4 regions of the Paenibacillus sp. FSL L8-0641 genome follow, and region 1 is predicted to be linked to each of the others. Evidence: riboswitches for the same ligand, from Rfam matches in the RefSeq annotation. Region 1 holds a riboswitch; each other region holds the start of a gene.

Region 1 (3,983 bases):
AAGCCAGGCTTGAGCCAAACCGCCCCAAGCCAATAACTACAAACTGCTGCGTCTTCATATCTACTCGAAAACTCCCTTATCCTATAATCATTTTACCTTCCGGATGACGATATAATTCTTTACCCTTTTTCGGCCCCAGTGCATAAGCTAGCGTGAGTGGCCCCAGTCTACCTGCAAACATCGTCAGGGTAATCACCAGCTTGCCTATGACTGTCAAATCAGGTGTAAGCCCCATCGACAGCCCCACCGTACCAAACGCAGATACCGTCTCGAACAAGATCATCAGAAAATGATGATCTTCGGTTGCCGACAAAATCATCGTCACCCCGATCACGAACAGCAACCCCAGCAGTGTAATGGTCAAAGCCTTGTAAATTCGTCCCTGCGCAAGTCGGTACTTGAACAGTACAATATCTTCCCGCCCCCGCAGCATCGAAATCACCGCTCCAATGAGCAGGGCGAATGTTGTGGTCTTAATCCCGCCTCCAGTAGAGCCAGGAGAAGCCCCGATAAACATGAGTATGATGATAAAAAACTGCGTAGCCTGCCGCAAGCCTGCAATGTCCAAGGTATTGGCACCTGCGGTACGGGGAGTAACGGACTGGAATAAAGATCCCAATAGCTTACCACCCCAATCAAGCGAGCCGAGAGTCTTCGGATTCGTAAACTCAAATACAAAAATCACGAGCGTGCCGACTACAATCATAGCGCCCGTCATGCTGAGTACCACCTTGGTATGCAAGGACAGTCTCTTGCGCTTGCGATATTCTGCCAGGTCTGACATCACTACAAAACCAATGCCGCCTGAAATAATCAAAAACATGGCTGTAAAATTAACAATCGGATCATATACATAACCTGTCAAGCTGCGAAATTCACCGAATAAATCAAAACCAGCATTGTTAAACATGGAGATGGCATGCCAGATTCCAAAATAAATCGCCCTGCCTACGGGCATATCAAAGGACCAGCGAACCGAGAATATCGTAGCGCATACGCCTTCAATAACCAGTGAGTACAGTAATACCTTACGGATTAACCCGACAATTCCCTCTACAGAAGTCTGATTCATCGCTTCCTGCAAAATGAGACGCTCCCGCAGGGAAATCCGACGCTTGAACACCAGTGCAATCAAGGTAGCCATGGTCATAAAGCCTAGGCCGCCGATCTGAATGAGCGCCACGATAACAACTTGACCAAAGGTTGTAAAAAAGGTCCCCGTATCCTTTACGACAAGCCCTGTAACACAGGTCGCGGAAGCGGCAGTAAACAAAGCGTCTATAAACGCAAGTGGCTTTCCTGTTGTATTGGAGATCGGCAGCATTAACAATAAACTACCTATTAGAATGATAATGGCAAAGCCCGCAACGAATATCTGCGGTGGAGAAAGCCGGAGCCAGCTTGCATTGGGATTCATCTATTCATCACTTCTCTCCTAATCCTTAAAACTATAAAAACAGTGATTTAATACGGTGTAAGCTCGCTACGCGTTCCATTTGATCTTCCGATCGTCGTTGCCCCTGAATTTTTTGATTTTTCCAAACCTTAGTTAACTATAATTAGCATTCCCTGAATACAGGAAGAATGCATGTCAAGCACTACTCGGCCCCCTGTGCTATTGGCGGGCAGTAGCGAAGGGGGCAGAATTGTTCTGAAGAAGCGAAGCGTTTGCCTTTATCTCCGGATTTTAACCATTAAAGGGGGTATACAATCAAAAAATCCGGGGATAACAGCAATCGGAAGAATAATCTGCACCCGCAGCGGTCTATCTAACCAATCCAAACACTTTTATACGCACAAAAAAAGACACCGGAAAACCGAGTGCCTGACTTGGTTCCTGCTCATAGCCTACGAGGTTAGCTGACGGATTCGGGCAGCACAGTATGCCCTATTTACACTTCCGATCCACCAGTGATCGGCTGTAAAATTCACCCCAGTAACATGGTTCCCCCGTTTTCCCATAGAAATTCGGCTCAACTGTATATCATTACCTATGTATTTTATAGGCATTGCCTCAAGATTATAATCCTTCTATATCCAGATCACAAAACCGATTTCGTCGAAAAAACGTGAAATTGGCTTTATTTTGCGAATGGGCATCGTTTAATCGCAGCTTATCTTATTTTATTGGAACTTTAAAGTGCTTTCACTCTATTTTCATGAATATCGCTGGTCTGTTGGCGGGAACCTGTGCAGTATGATATCTTTAATGGATGTTCTTATTTACAGATTAAGGAGGAAACTCATGAATCCTATCGGGAAACCGGTCGTGCTCACGGCCAACTTCAAAAAATTAGGCTTGCTGGGCGGGATTGGCCTGATTTGCTTTTTTATCTTTCAATTGCTTATTCCCTCGCTTAGCAATCCAAGTCCAGAATCAGTAATGAATGCAAAGGTCATCAGCAAACAAGAAGCGGTTATACACGCATTGGACTTCGCCCGCTCCGAGCTGGGATATACTGAATCACAGCCAGAGAAGCCTCTGGTGACCTATCAGGCCGAAACAGATTTGTACGGTTATTTATCTAGAGAAAAACTGCTTCAACAGTACGACCGTACATGGAAGAAAAATTACCCTTACGAAACCTTTCGGGTCGATCTGCCTGAATCCTCAGCGAAGAGCAAGCTGCAAATTCACGTAGATTTATCCACTGGGAAGGTCGTTAGTTTTAAACGGATCACCTCCAGCACCAATTACACGCAGGCTGATATTTCTACGGATGAACAAGCACGTAACAGGCTTGTACGTGTGGCTGAGGACGGCATGACGCTTGAAGCCAAGGAGCAGGCGGCCGCTGTATGGGTGAAGCGCTTTGGCTTTAAGCCGGCGGATTTAAAGCTCGCGACCACTGAACAAGAAGGCGGATTAAAGTATACCATAGACGATAAAAAAATCGGCGCCTCGGTACTTACACTGGCTTTTACTTTTGAAAACGGTGATGTTCGCTCCTTCACTCAAAGCTTTTCGGCCCCGTCGTCCTATACCGATTATATCGAAAAGCAAACATTTTGGGCGAATTGGATGACCTATGCGGGTTATGCCCTGTTTAGCTTTGCGCTGGGTGTACTTGCCATTGTGTATGCATCACTCACCCGACGACATACTTCATTTGTACGCGGCATTGTTCTATCCGTTATATACTTTATTGCTAGTATAGCTGGGACCATGAACATGCTGCCTTTATTGCAAGCAGAAGCAGGCGGTAAGGGCATGCTTATATTTCTTATGGTTTTCCAGATTGGTGTTACCTTCGTCATGGCTGTAGCGCTCTACTTCTCCTTGGTCGGCGGTGACGGACTTATGCGTCAGGTTGGACTGAATGCATGGCCACGTGCGAAAGAGCCGGGCTACGGGCTGTATGTGCTTCGCAGTATGTATGTCGGCTACTTGTGGGCCTTTATTTTACTCGGGGTACAATCCATTTTATTCTTTATACTGGAGCGCACATTTAATACATTCTCCACAACAGATGCCACGCAATCCCCTTACAATATGGCTTATCCATGGCTGCTGCCAATTATGGCCTGGATGGCAGGTATTGGAGAAGAGACTGTCTACCGTCTGTTTGGTATTCCGATGGTCAAAAAAATAGTGAAAAATACTTTTGTTGCTTGTCTGATCACCACGCTGATTTGGGCACTGGGACATACACTTTATCCGATCTATCCAGTGATTTCCAGACCTATTGAGCTGACTTTTCTTGGTTTGCTGTTCAGTTTTGTGTTCCTGCGTTACGGCTTTATTGCCGCTATGTTCAGCCACGTTATTTTTGACAGCATTCTAATGGGACTTAGTGTGATAAGTCTGGGAGACACTGTGAATGTGAGCGCTGGTCTATTCTGGATCTTACTTCCAGCCATCGTGGGTTACATCATTTATTGGTTTAGTCCTAAAAAACCAAATCGAATGATGTTTGAACCTATACAAAAAGAGGAGTCGCATTCTACGACTCCTCCTCCCGAAGGGCAGCTATAATCTGACG
Region 2 (3,983 bases), 2.9 Mb from region 1:
TTGAAAGAAATTGCCCATCCCTTCACCGCGCCGCGTCAATCCTCTCATAAAAGCCGCAGCAACCGAAAAACCGGAAGCAGCCGAAGTGAACATCATCATCGTGACGAACGCCATCTGTGTCAGATACGTAAGCCCGCTTTCTCCGCTATAATGTTGGAGATTCGTATTCGTCATAAAGCTGATTACCGTATTAAAAGCTAGTGATGCTTCCATATTACTGTTTCCAGCCGGATTACCGGGAAGCATTCCCTGTAAACGCAACAGCAAGTAGCTGATTGCCACAAGCACGGCGTTCGTAGCAATGAAACTCATAACATACGTAGTCCAACGCATGCTCTCCACTTTCTTCAAGCCTACTACCTTATAAATCAGCTTTTCTGTTCTGCCAAAAATCCGATCCGTCCGATTCGGTTCATTCGAGAATACATGATACATATATGTACCCATTGGCTTTACCAAGAGCAGCAATATAACGATCACAATTCCAATTTGAAGCAGCTCCATCCTCTATTCCTCCTTCAAAATGCTCCTGCGTTTGGAACAACAGACCCGATTCAGACCATCTATGAAGTGCACACGTTTGCGAAAAACTGCTACCAATATGCTTTAATGCTCAGATCTGTTGTTCCCGCCCGCTCTATCCCTACAAGTGACTAGAACTTTTCAGGGTTCAGGAGTGCGTAGATTAAATACATAAACACAATAGCTGTAAGCCCGAGTATAACGATCATCCTCTTCGTCCTCCTTTAGAGGTCTGCGCATCACACCAGCGTACAAACAGCAGTATCACTCCATAACTCACAGCCATGACGAGCAGCATGTATATATCCATCATGTTTATACCCTCCGTATCGGTCCTCAGATCGCCATTCTTATTCCATCATAAAATCATAAAACAACTATGTCATAAGTGCTTATCCGTTCAGCAGAAAACCCACCTCTCCGTTCAATGTGTAGATCACATGGTCCGCTCCCAATCCCCGATAAATTCCTTGTGGATTACAGCCGTGTGTAATAACATAGATCGATTCCGATGTTAGTGGTCGACATATTTGCAGGAAACGGCAAGTCAGATTCAAGCTGTTCTCGAACAAATACACACTACCAATTTCTTTTTTTGGAAAATTCCATTTTCCCGCTTGCATGGTATTGATGCGGACAATGTGCTCCACACCCATTTTTTTGAGCTGTCGTTCCTCCTGGGCGCTATTCGTGAGAACTGCAAACGCCAATTTTTTAAAAATAAGCAATTTCACAAAACTTCTGCCCGCTTCATTCGGTGCAGTGACAATAATTAACCGACCTTCCATCAGTAGCTCCTCTCCCGGTATAAAAAGACAACAAAAAGAAGCCGAAGGAAAAAGGCTTTCCTCCGGCTTCTGACATATCCATGATAAAATAAACCATGGCTGCACACGGCGGTTTGTTGCCTCTCCCTGTACGCTTACGAGGTTAGCTGTCGGATTCGGACGTGAGAGTCGCCCTATTTCTGGCACTTGACCGGAAAATTCACCCCATGAGACACACGGCTTCCGAAGCCGTACAGTCTCGATTGGTTCCCCCGCTTTTGCAACTGCAAAATTCAGCGCTGTAGACATTTCGTTGTTGCTTCATTCAAGTTAATTTGAAATTACGTCTTGAATCATACACCCGCGCATGGAAGACTGTAAAGCTCAACTGCAGGGTTATAAATCGGCCTTTAGAGCATAGAAGATGAATAATAACGCTTACAATGCAACTATGCCTCTCACAGCTCCTTCAATCTCTGTTTTTCATCCTTTTTTGAAAATGACAAGCATGTCAATATTGGCGTAGGGTAAAGCGTTATTGGCCTTTTTTTGTAAAAAGAGAAGAAAATACGCTATATGTACCAGCTAAACACCGATTGAACCCACTTTTATAAGAAGAAACACCTTAATTCGCTCCATTTGCGGTGCGATTTACTGTTTTGAGCAAAATACGATTTTACAGCGCCTGAGGTCTTTATACAGCTTTTCCAGACTTGCAACCCTTCTTTGAATTGTCTACAATTTAATTGCTGGATATTGAATGAGGAGAGATGCTATGACCGTTTATGAATATGATGCGCAAACCCTGCAAGGGAAACAAATTCCGTTATCCACATTTGAAGGGAACGTTCTGCTTATCGTGAACACTGCCAGCAAATGTGGGTTAACCCCCCAATACAAAGCGCTACAAGAGCTATATGACCAGTATCATGAACAGGGGCTCGAAATTTTGGGATTTCCCAGCAACCAGTTTGCCAAACAAGAGCCAGGTTCCAGTGAGGAGATCTCCGAGTTTTGCCAGATCAAATATGGTGTCACCTTTCCGATGTTCGCCAAGACAGATGTCAATGGCGATCAAGCACCCCCCTTATTTCGCTACCTGACCCAAACAGCTCCGGGGGTATTAGGGTCCAAAGCGATCAAATGGAATTTTACTAAATTCTTAATTACAAGAGAAGGTAACGTATTTAAGCGCTATGCACCGCAAACTACTCCAGATAAGCTGGCGGGAGATATAGAGAAGCTTTTGCAGCAAAACTGACATTCTTCATTATCACAGTTAATAAACGACCTGTTGCAACCGTGGCTTCCGTGGCTAAAGAATATAACGAAAAATACTTAACAAAAAAAAGCATCCTTTCACGTAAACCGTGTCAGGATGCTTTTTTAACTAGGTCTTGCATATAATGCGGTCGAGAGGACTCGAACCTCCACGGGCGTACGCCCACTACCCCCTCAAGATAGCGTGTCTGCCATTCCACCACGACCGCAAATCATAATGTATTGAGGCAACAGATTTATTATACTCTCTCATCAACTATTTGTAAACAAAAATATTATAATTATTTTAACTTACATATATGAGCGATAATAATACCGTCCTGTATAAAGATAACCGCTTGCTGAACTATGCATTAATGTTGCCCCCTTACGGATTATCAGAACCACCTGGCACTTAACTAAGTAATTAATTTGACAAAATAACGTATTTACGATTGTAAAAACACGTATAAAAGTGTATCATAGTTTCAGATGGTTAATTCTAACATGTTTACTGATGATTATTATAACACACCAATTATTCCGTAAGAATCCGTAAGGGGCGATTTCTTTTGAACAACAAAATGCCTGTCACCTCCTTCGGGTGGGCCATCAAACAACGGCTTGTCGAACTTCGACTGGATCAGAAAACATTTTGTGAGACACACAATATTCCGCCTTCACGCTTGTCCAATCTGATTCACGGCACCCGCAAAGCACAAAGGTACAGAAAACAAGTTGCTGCAATTCTGAACATCGACGATAACGATTATAAGGAGGCATCGCCACTCTAAATCCAACAAGCATTCCAGTTACATACAGGTCATTCCATATCACCAAGAAACCAAATAAACCCGTAAAGCGAACTCCTCCAGTTCGTTTACGGGTTTTCAACCCAGACAATCTTTAGCCAAAAAATCATTCCGGCTTTGTTTTATCCTTCTCACTTTTTTGCTTACGATATTTCGCAAATTCAACATATTCTAAAATAAAATTCTGTTCTTCCGTCTCAAGATCTTCTGCCTGGCAATTCAGTGGCCCCATCACTCCAAAAAAATAAGCAGCCTTCTGCTCCTGAAGTACGCCTTCTCCCGGCTTAATCCCTTTCATTAACCAATCGAGCGATACATTAAAAAAGTCCGAAATCTGAATTAAATGAGTGGTACCCGGCGTTGTTTTCCCCCTTCTCCAATCACCGAGATTCCCTGAACTGATTTTAAGCTTTTCACAAAATGCCTTCTTGGTCATTCCCCGATCTTTAATCAAAGCTTCAATGCGCTGATAAATAGTTTGATCTCCCAAAATGTTTCCCCTCCGAAACAGTAACTTTTTCTGAAATAATTTTCATTTTTCAGCCTTACTCATTAGTAATCCCCATTAAATCCTAAGCAACCATTACCCCATAGTAGAATTGCGCTGGTTTTTCTCTTTACG
Region 3 (3,983 bases), 4.3 Mb from region 1:
TCGTAGCCATCGGAGAGATCGGTCTGGATTATTATTGGGATACATCACCGAAGGATGTTCAGCATCGGGTGTTTCGAAATCAAATTGGTCTGGCTCGTGAGCTCAAAATGCCCATTGTTATTCATAACCGGGATGCCCATGAAGATATTGTTAAGATTTTGCGTGAGGAAAAAGCGAGTGAGATTGGCGGAGTCATGCACTCCTTTTCTGGGAGCTGGGAGACAGCCCAAATGGTGCTGGATATGGGATTTCACCTTTCCTTCGGTGGTCCTATTACGTTTAAAAATGCCAAGCAGCCAAAAGAGGTGCTGGCACAGGTGCCACTGGACCGTCTGCTCATTGAAACGGACGCGCCCTACCTGACGCCGCATCCGTTTCGCGGGAAGCGAAATGAGTCTGCGCATGTGAGACTGGTAGCAGAGGCTGCAGCCCAAATTAAGGGGATTACAGTGGAGGAATTAGTGTCAATAACGACCCAAAATGCCTTGGAACGATTTGACATTCAATAAAAAAGCGAAGAAATCGATCAAAATAAAGAGATAGACGAAGCTAATCATGAATTTGTTGCAGGAAACTCGAGAATATTACAATATTTTAACCGAATATTTTGAAAAATGTACTTGAAACCTGCTTTACAACATGCATGGAAACAGGATATCATCTTTTCAGTGAATTGTTGTTTGAATGTAAACATCAACAAGTCATTTCATGAACCAGTCTCGCTGAGTCCCTTTTACAGGGAACGGGGGAACCGATATGGCTTACAGTACGTCCGGCTTATGTGCAAGAAGGGAACGTCTCTTCCGCCAGCCGGCTCGACCTAAATTCTTTTCCCAGATGGGATTGAACAGGTAGAGGAGCCGTATTTCGATTTCTTTCTGGGTCTTCGGGGTGAATGTGAAGGCGACCGCCATGAGCGGTTGACCCAAGCTAGGGCGACTCTCTACGTCCGAACCCGACAGCTAACCCCGTAAGCGTAACAAGAGAGAAGCCATCTCGTGCATGAGTTTTCCCGCATATTCACACATGCCGGAAGCCACGAAAGAGCTCTCTAGTCTCTTTCTTTGGCTTTTTTTGTTGTGAATAAAAGAAAATCTGTCATCATACTGTGGTTAAACAGGGGAGGACAGCATGCCGCGAAGACGGGTACATGGTGCAGGACAGTCGCAGTTTGGGCTTGTCTTGTAGAAAATCTGTTATAGTCACGTCAAATCTCAACTATGTCTTACTCCAGACGGCGGGCTATGTAAGGAGGACGGAGGAAATGGGCATTTTCCAAAAAGAGGAGACCCATGAGTCACGCTCATCCAGCATGTCTTACGTATTGCGTTGGAAGCAAGAGAATGTGCGCCAGGCTGCTTTGGTTGCTATTTTTCTAATCGCGCTAACGATTATGATTTCAATTCTGATGTACACGCAATCTAAAAAACAAGTCTTTTTTGTCATTGATGGCAAGGCATCTGCGGTAGAAACCCGGGAATCCAAGCTTCAAGATTTGCTGAGCGAGCATTCCATTTCACTTCAGCCGCATGATACAATTTCTATGCCGCTAAATGGAGCAGTACAGGATGGGGACCGCGTAGTCATTAAACGTGCCAATCAAGTTAAAGTATCTTCAGGCAATGAGACGAAAAAGCTGTACACAACAGAAAATACAGTAGAAGGTGCCATTCGTACCTCGGGCTATAAATTATCGTCAACGGATAAAGTTTATCCTGCGTTGGATGCCTCTGTTTCGTCTAACATGGACATAAAAATCGTCCGTGTGAAGAAACAGCAGGTCGAACAGAAAAAACAGGTGCCTTATCAGGTCATCAAAACGGCCGATCCAAGTCTTTATAAAGGCGATAATCGGGTCATTCAAAGCGGCAAATCGGGTGTGGTAGTCCAGCACGTTCAAAAGGTATATCATGATGGAAAGTTGGTATCCAAACAGCTGGTTAACAAGGAAGTTGCACAGAACCGTGTGGATAAGGTTATTGCGGTAGGAACGAAGAAAAAGCCGGTCGTTCTTGCTGCTTCCGTCGGTCCCAATGATGCGGTTAAGACAACAACGGTTAGTTCGGGCAGTGCTGTCCGTAAAGCAGGCGTCAATTTTAAATATAGCAAAGTTTTACAAAATGTCTCCATGACGGCGTATTCCTCACAGGAGCCAGGTATCGGTACACGTACTGCATCCGGCACGCGCGTGACGGAAGGCCGTACCATCGCTGTCGATCCGAGTATAATTCCAATCGGCTGGTGGGTGTATATCGAAGGGGTGGGCTTCCGCCGTGCGGAGGATACCGGTGGCGCGATTAAAGGCCACAAAATCGATGTGTATTATGAGAGTTTGAGCCGAGCCAACCAATTTGGTCGTAAGCACGGTAAAACCGTATATGTTATCGGACCGGTAAAGCCTGAAATCAACTAAAACAGGTTGTGTATGTTGAGGGCAATGCGATAGTATTAACAACATAGTTATGCCATGCTAAGAAGAGGATATCCTCTTCTTATTTTGTTTTCAAAAGCAGGGAAAGATAAATATAGCTTGCTGTGTAGCAGTGGAGGGAAATGCAAATGATCAAGGAAGTGATTGTGGTAGAGGGCCGGGATGATACGGTGGCCATTCGCCGCGCTGTTGAAGCGGATACGATAGAAACTGGCGGCTCAGCCATTAATAAAATGACGCTGCGTAAAATTGCATTGGCGCAGGAGCGGCGGGGGGTCATCATTTTAACCGATCCCGATCATGCAGGGGAGCGCATCCGTAAGATTATCGCTTCCAAGGTACCCGGCTGCAAGCAGGCCTTTATACCCGAGGCAGAAGCGACGCGCAAAGGAGATATTGGTGTGGAGAATGCCTCACCGGAAGCGATCAGACACGCTCTCGCACGGGTTCATACGACAGTAGAAGGCGCCGACCCGCTGATTGAGTGGGCGGACCTGATTGATGCTGGACTTATCACCCACCCCAATGCTGCTGCACGCCGTATGGCCTTAGGGAATGTGCTGGGTATTGGTTATTGTAACGGAAAGCAGCTACATAAACGGCTCTCTGTATTTCAGATCAGCCGCGAGGAATTTGCCGGAGCGCTGGCACAAATTGAAAGTGAAGGATTGTGATATCCGTATGACAGGAATTCAAGATATAGCAACACCGCGGCGTACAAAGGAAATTATTCAACGGCACGGTTTTTCGTTCAAAAAGAGTTTGGGACAAAATTTCCTGATTGATCAAAATATTCTCAATAAGATTGTGAATGCTGCCGGATTGGATGAGACGAAGGGCGCACTTGAGATTGGTCCTGGGATTGGCGCTTTGACCGAGAAGCTGGCGCAATCGGCCAAGGTAGTTACCGCTGTTGAGATTGACCAGCGGCTACTGCCAATTCTCGAAGAAGTGTTGGCCCCTTATGAGCATGTGAAGGTACGTCATGGAGACGTGCTGAAGCTGGATTTACGCGAGGTGTTTGCAGCTGATTTTGCAGACGTGAGTAAAGTAAGTGTCGTGGCTAATCTGCCGTATTACGTTACTACACCGATTCTGATGAGGCTACTGGAGGACAAGCTCCCTTTGGAGAATATCGTCGTTATGATCCAAAAAGAAGTGGCTGAGCGTATGGCTGCGTCTCCTGGAACGAAGGATTACGGTAGTCTGAGCATTGCAGTACAATATTACAGCGAACCTGAATTAGTCTGTATTGTACCGAATACAGTATTTATTCCCCAGCCAAATGTGGAGTCTGCAGTCATTCGGTTGCGTGTACGGGAAGCCCCTCCGGTGGAAGTGGTGGATGAGAAGCACTTCTTTGAAGTGGTTCATGCTGCTTTTGCCCAGCGTCGTAAAACGATTTCCAATAACTTAAAAAGCCGATTCTTCACCAAAGAGAACAAGGACACGTTGGAGCCGTTGTTGCAACAAGCTGGTATTGAACCCTCCCGTCGAGGAGAAACGCTAAGTATTGAGGAATTTGCGCGTCTCAGTGCTGTTCTGGTGGAAG
Region 4 (3,983 bases), 4.2 Mb from region 1:
CTGATTGGGGACGAGGAGCTGACGTCAGTCCCTTTGATTTGAGGTCCGTCTTATGGATTTATCAACGGGGCCGTGGTAATATGTACACCAATATATCGTAGTTTTGGCCGTATTTAAGCGGTCGAAAGGCTTCCGTATAAACGGGGAGGAGTTCGTAACATGCCTTTTACACAAGAAGAGATTGAAGCACATCTGGAGAAACTGGAGGGCTGGGAGCTGGAGGAAGGACGTTGGATCGTTCGGAAATATAATTTTTCCAGTTTTATGAAAGGGATTGCATTCGTGGATGAAGTTGCCGCTATATCTGAAGCATTCAATCATCATCCATTTATTACGATTGATTACAAGACCGTGACTCTGCGTTTGACCTCTTGGGACGATGGCGGTATTATGGCCGTGGATATTAAGGAAGCCCAACAATATAATGAAGCTTTTGAAAAAATGCGTAGCAGTCATTGAGCTTGTAATGATCTGTCGTATGATGATAAAAGCGCCTTCGCTATACAACATCGTGGTTGTATGCCGAAGGCGCTTTTATCATAGAACCTGGGTTGGGTGCTCGGGACGATATACCATACAATAAAATGGTTTCTTGCCGTCGGGGGTCTGGCGTTCATAGGTATCTGTAAGCTCAAATCCAGCCGCCTTGTAGGCCCGGATAGCGCGCCCATTCCAAGTAAGCACCTCTAGATCAATTTCATTCTTCGGGTTGCGTCGTTGGGCTTCCTCTGCAATGGCACGGACAAAATCAGAGCCTTTGCCATGTCCGCATCTTTCAGGATGCATGCCAAGACCTAGCCGGGTCACACCGATCATAGGAAAATATTGAGCAAATCCCATCAGCTTGTTCTCTTCATCCAGTACGGCAACATATTGCTCTTGGCGAAGCGTGGGACTTCCAAATTCGACCTCAAGCGCCTTCATTTGTTCCCAGGGGAGCCAACCGTATATGTTATAAGGTGGATCATAGCGCCACTCACAGATTGCAGCCGCTTGATGCTCGTCCATCGGTACGATCCGATAGTTGGATATTGAGGCCGGCATGTGTTCCATCCTCCTTTTACAGGTGCTTCAATCATTAACAACAGATTGTAGACAAGTTGCAGGGGAATAGCAAGCGTGTTTATTTTATACCCAAGACGGGTATACATTCAATAAGAAGGAATTACTGCTCATATGCTCCCCCAGCGGTGACGGTAAAACCGACGATGTTCGCTAAAATTGAAACCTTTTGAGGTGTCAGTTCGTCAGTAAAGATAATCATTGCTGATGTTGTGGACATAAAAAGCCGCAATTCGATTCCGGCAGAATCAAATTGCGGCTAGAGTTAGCTTGCTGTGCGTTAGTTATTCTACGTTGTCGTCATCAGGAATATCTGAAGCTACAGAATGGTAAGCGTCTGTGCTCATAATTCTTTTTGCACCGACATAGCGGTTAGCGTAATAATTTTCGTTCAGTGAGCTAACTACTACACCACGTGAAGTCGAGGAGTGGGCAAATTTCCCTTCACCTACGAAGATACCTACATGGGAAATGCCTCTTCCTGTGGTGTTGAAGAACACCAGGTCCCCAGGCCTCATTTCATCGCGGGATACAGAAGATCCCATTTTGAATTGTGATCCAGATTGATGCGGAAGTTTAATTCCCAGTTTGTTGAATACATACATTGTGAAGCCGGAGCAATCGAATCCCTCGAGTGTAGTGCCTCCGCTTCTGTAGTTCGTTCCTTTGGCATCTTGGATGACCTGGTCCATCTTGGAGTCTGCAAATGCACTGCCGCCACCGAATGTAAAAGATGTAAAGGCAATGGCAAGACTCATAGCTGCGATCGTTAGCTTCTTCTTCAAAAAAAATATACCCCTTCCAATGCCTGCGAGGTTAGCTTAAGGATTCGGTAGAAGGTTCCCCTATGACCACTCTGTTGCGAGATCAATTCACCCAAACTGGTTCCCCCGCTTCCTAGGTGCCAGGAATTAGGCTTTACTTAAGATGTGCACCTTGGAGAGCAGTATTCACAATAACGATATTTTTGAGATAAAGGTTACAATAAAGATTACAAAGTTGTTACTATCAGTTCACTGCGATTATTGTAACAAAGTCGGCTGGCTTTGGCAAATGTTTCATTGCAAAAAGTTACAAAAAAAATCTGCTCCTAATGTCCCAGGAACAGATCTTGTTAACAGTATTCAGTTATGTGCCGTTTGCGCGGTTATGCATAAAGTTTTTTCGACAGACGGAAATGAAGTGATTAACATAAAGGAAGGGCTTAGCTTCTACTGGAGATATCGGTATGCCATAGTCTGTACTGCGAACTGATATGCCACAGCCTGACCAGACTAGTAACAAAATGATACGATTGTTGGAGAATGAGCGCGAGCATGCCAGTCCAAATCATCGCCACGGTGCCAAATAGACCGAAGACCAGCAGCACACAAGCACCGAGCAAAAGGGATATACCGACAGCTGGGAGAAGCTGGCGAAAGAAGGCGAGCAGGGACGATAGTATGGCGTGACCACCGACAGTGCCTAGTTGCATATACAGGATGCACTGCCGAATGAACCATCCGTATGCCATCCATCCCATGGCATAGGGCAACAAGTGCAGCAGGTAAGAGGGAGATTGAAGCGTACCTGCTACAATAGGGTAGAGTCTCGGTACTACCCAAAAGGCGGGAATCAGCAGCAGTCCCAACTCGATGATGTAATACAACAGCGACGACATGCCATGGCGTTTCATACCTTTGAAAAAGGACAGGCTTTGCGGCTCAGTCGCATCGGTATGCAGGCTTTGATATATTCCGGCTCTAATGAAGGGAGTGATTAGTATGCGTAGTACAGTCGCCCCTAGTAGTATCCACAAATACACATGTACTTCCCGGCTGTCCATCAGAGCAATCTGGCTCTCCATCCAAAACAAGGTCTGTCCCAGCTCGTTTTGACCCTGATCAGGATAACGGAGCAATAGCGGGATAACGGCAGACTGCACCAGTCGATAGAGAAACACCCCCCACAGTAGTCGATACAGAAATAAAATGATAACGATATAGAATCGTATGCGCACCAGCGCCCAGCCCTCTTTTATAACAGTCCGCATCTATAGACACCTCACCATGACAGACTTCCAAGCAGTGTCTCCAACAGCTTGGTTACACTTATACTCCAACGGGTTTGTTGCTTTTCGTCCAATTCGGCTTTTAAGGTATTGTTAATATGCTTGTTCTCCAGTGCAATGGTATATAGGGGATCAAGGGTTACATAGGAAACGGGAGAAGTACTTTTGATCCGAAAAGTTGTGCTTTTGCCCGCACCGTCCCAAGCCTTGAATTTCGTGGTTCCATCCTTGAAGGTAAATTGGACAGGGATCTTGGGATAATCCGCCCCTTTTTTGCTGACCGTCACGACTGCTTCATATCCATTCTCCAGCTTGTGGTTTGTGATGTGATCCACTGAAAAGTCCGCCATCTGGCCGTCATATACATACTGTTCAAAATAGTGGCTCCATGAGCGTCCGGTGACTCTCTCCACGATACGTTGAAAATCCAGTGAGGACGGATGCTTAAATCGGTACGTCTGGACGTAGGTCCGCATAATGCGATCCATTTTTTTCATACCCACCTGACGTTCAATGCCCCGTAGTACCAGCTTGCCTCGAGAGTAGGCATTTTGCGCGTACTCAGCAGCCGAGCCGTACTTCCATGACTCACGGTTTAGCGGCTGTGGGGAGGATACCTGTCCCGATTGTAATGGCAAGTTGGGGGTAAGCCCATATTCTTGCTCCATAAGTCGCTCCTCTGCATAGGAGGTGAAGCCTTCATCCAGCCACGGCTCCTCAAATTCATTATTGGCTACCATTCCATAGAAATATTGATGTCCAATCTCATGAACTAATGTCCGTTCCAGACTATAGCCAGGATTGAGATTACCCGCAGCAGCGGCCGTGATGAGTGTCGGATACTCCATGCCGCCAGCTCCATTGCTTGATT

Evidence for each region. Region 1 has a riboswitch for cyclic di-AMP ahead of MKY16_RS19775 (TrkH family potassium uptake protein). Riboswitches for the same ligand answer to the same signal wherever they lie in the genome.
Region 2: linked by a shared signal. The riboswitch ahead of MKY16_RS06790 (hypothetical protein) and the one ahead of MKY16_RS19775 (TrkH family potassium uptake protein) in region 1 are both predicted to bind cyclic di-AMP.
Region 3: linked by a shared signal. The riboswitch ahead of MKY16_RS00140 (3D domain-containing protein) and the one ahead of MKY16_RS19775 (TrkH family potassium uptake protein) in region 1 are both predicted to bind cyclic di-AMP.
Region 4: linked by a shared signal. The riboswitch ahead of MKY16_RS00535 (C40 family peptidase) and the one ahead of MKY16_RS19775 (TrkH family potassium uptake protein) in region 1 are both predicted to bind cyclic di-AMP.

Annotation. Positions count from the first base shown of each region.
Region 1 is NZ_JBBOUW010000001.1:4,367,042-4,371,024, forward strand. Features, by position in the region: gene MKY16_RS19770 (potassium channel family protein) at 1-58, opposite strand, end outside; gene MKY16_RS19775 (TrkH family potassium uptake protein) at 77-1,417, opposite strand; cyclic di-AMP (ydaO/yuaA leader) riboswitch at 1,831-1,984, opposite strand; gene MKY16_RS19780 (CPBP family intramembrane glutamic endopeptidase) at 2,246-3,976, shown strand; gene uvrC (excinuclease ABC subunit UvrC) at 3,945-3,983, opposite strand, start outside.
Region 2 is NZ_JBBOUW010000001.1:1,500,719-1,504,701, reverse strand. Features, by position in the region: gene kdpA (potassium-transporting ATPase subunit KdpA) at 1-504, opposite strand, end outside; gene MKY16_RS26100 (potassium-transporting ATPase subunit F) at 654-731, opposite strand; gene MKY16_RS06790 (hypothetical protein) at 915-1,310, opposite strand; cyclic di-AMP (ydaO/yuaA leader) riboswitch at 1,426-1,598, opposite strand; gene MKY16_RS06785 (glutathione peroxidase) at 2,065-2,550, shown strand; tRNA gene MKY16_RS06780 (tRNA-Leu) at 2,697-2,779, opposite strand; gene MKY16_RS06775 (hypothetical protein) at 3,122-3,343, shown strand; gene MKY16_RS06770 (helix-turn-helix domain-containing protein) at 3,468-3,851, opposite strand; gene MKY16_RS06765 (helix-turn-helix domain-containing protein) at 3,945-3,983, opposite strand, start outside.
Region 3 is NZ_JBBOUW010000001.1:29,210-33,192, forward strand. Features, by position in the region: gene MKY16_RS00135 (TatD family hydrolase) at 1-509, shown strand, start outside; cyclic di-AMP (ydaO/yuaA leader) riboswitch at 711-993, shown strand; gene MKY16_RS00140 (3D domain-containing protein) at 1,265-2,413, shown strand; gene rnmV (ribonuclease M5) at 2,560-3,105, shown strand; gene rsmA (16S rRNA (adenine(1518)-N(6)/adenine(1519)-N(6))-dimethyltransferase RsmA) at 3,113-3,983, shown strand, end outside.
Region 4 is NZ_JBBOUW010000001.1:134,068-138,050, forward strand. Features, by position in the region: gene MKY16_RS00520 (hypothetical protein) at 1-42, shown strand, start outside; gene MKY16_RS00525 (4a-hydroxytetrahydrobiopterin dehydratase) at 160-459, shown strand; gene MKY16_RS00530 (GNAT family N-acetyltransferase) at 538-1,044, opposite strand; gene MKY16_RS00535 (C40 family peptidase) at 1,347-1,847, opposite strand; cyclic di-AMP (ydaO/yuaA leader) riboswitch at 1,853-1,990, opposite strand; gene MKY16_RS00540 (hypothetical protein) at 2,267-3,094, opposite strand; gene MKY16_RS00545 (M1 family metallopeptidase) at 3,106-3,983, opposite strand, start outside.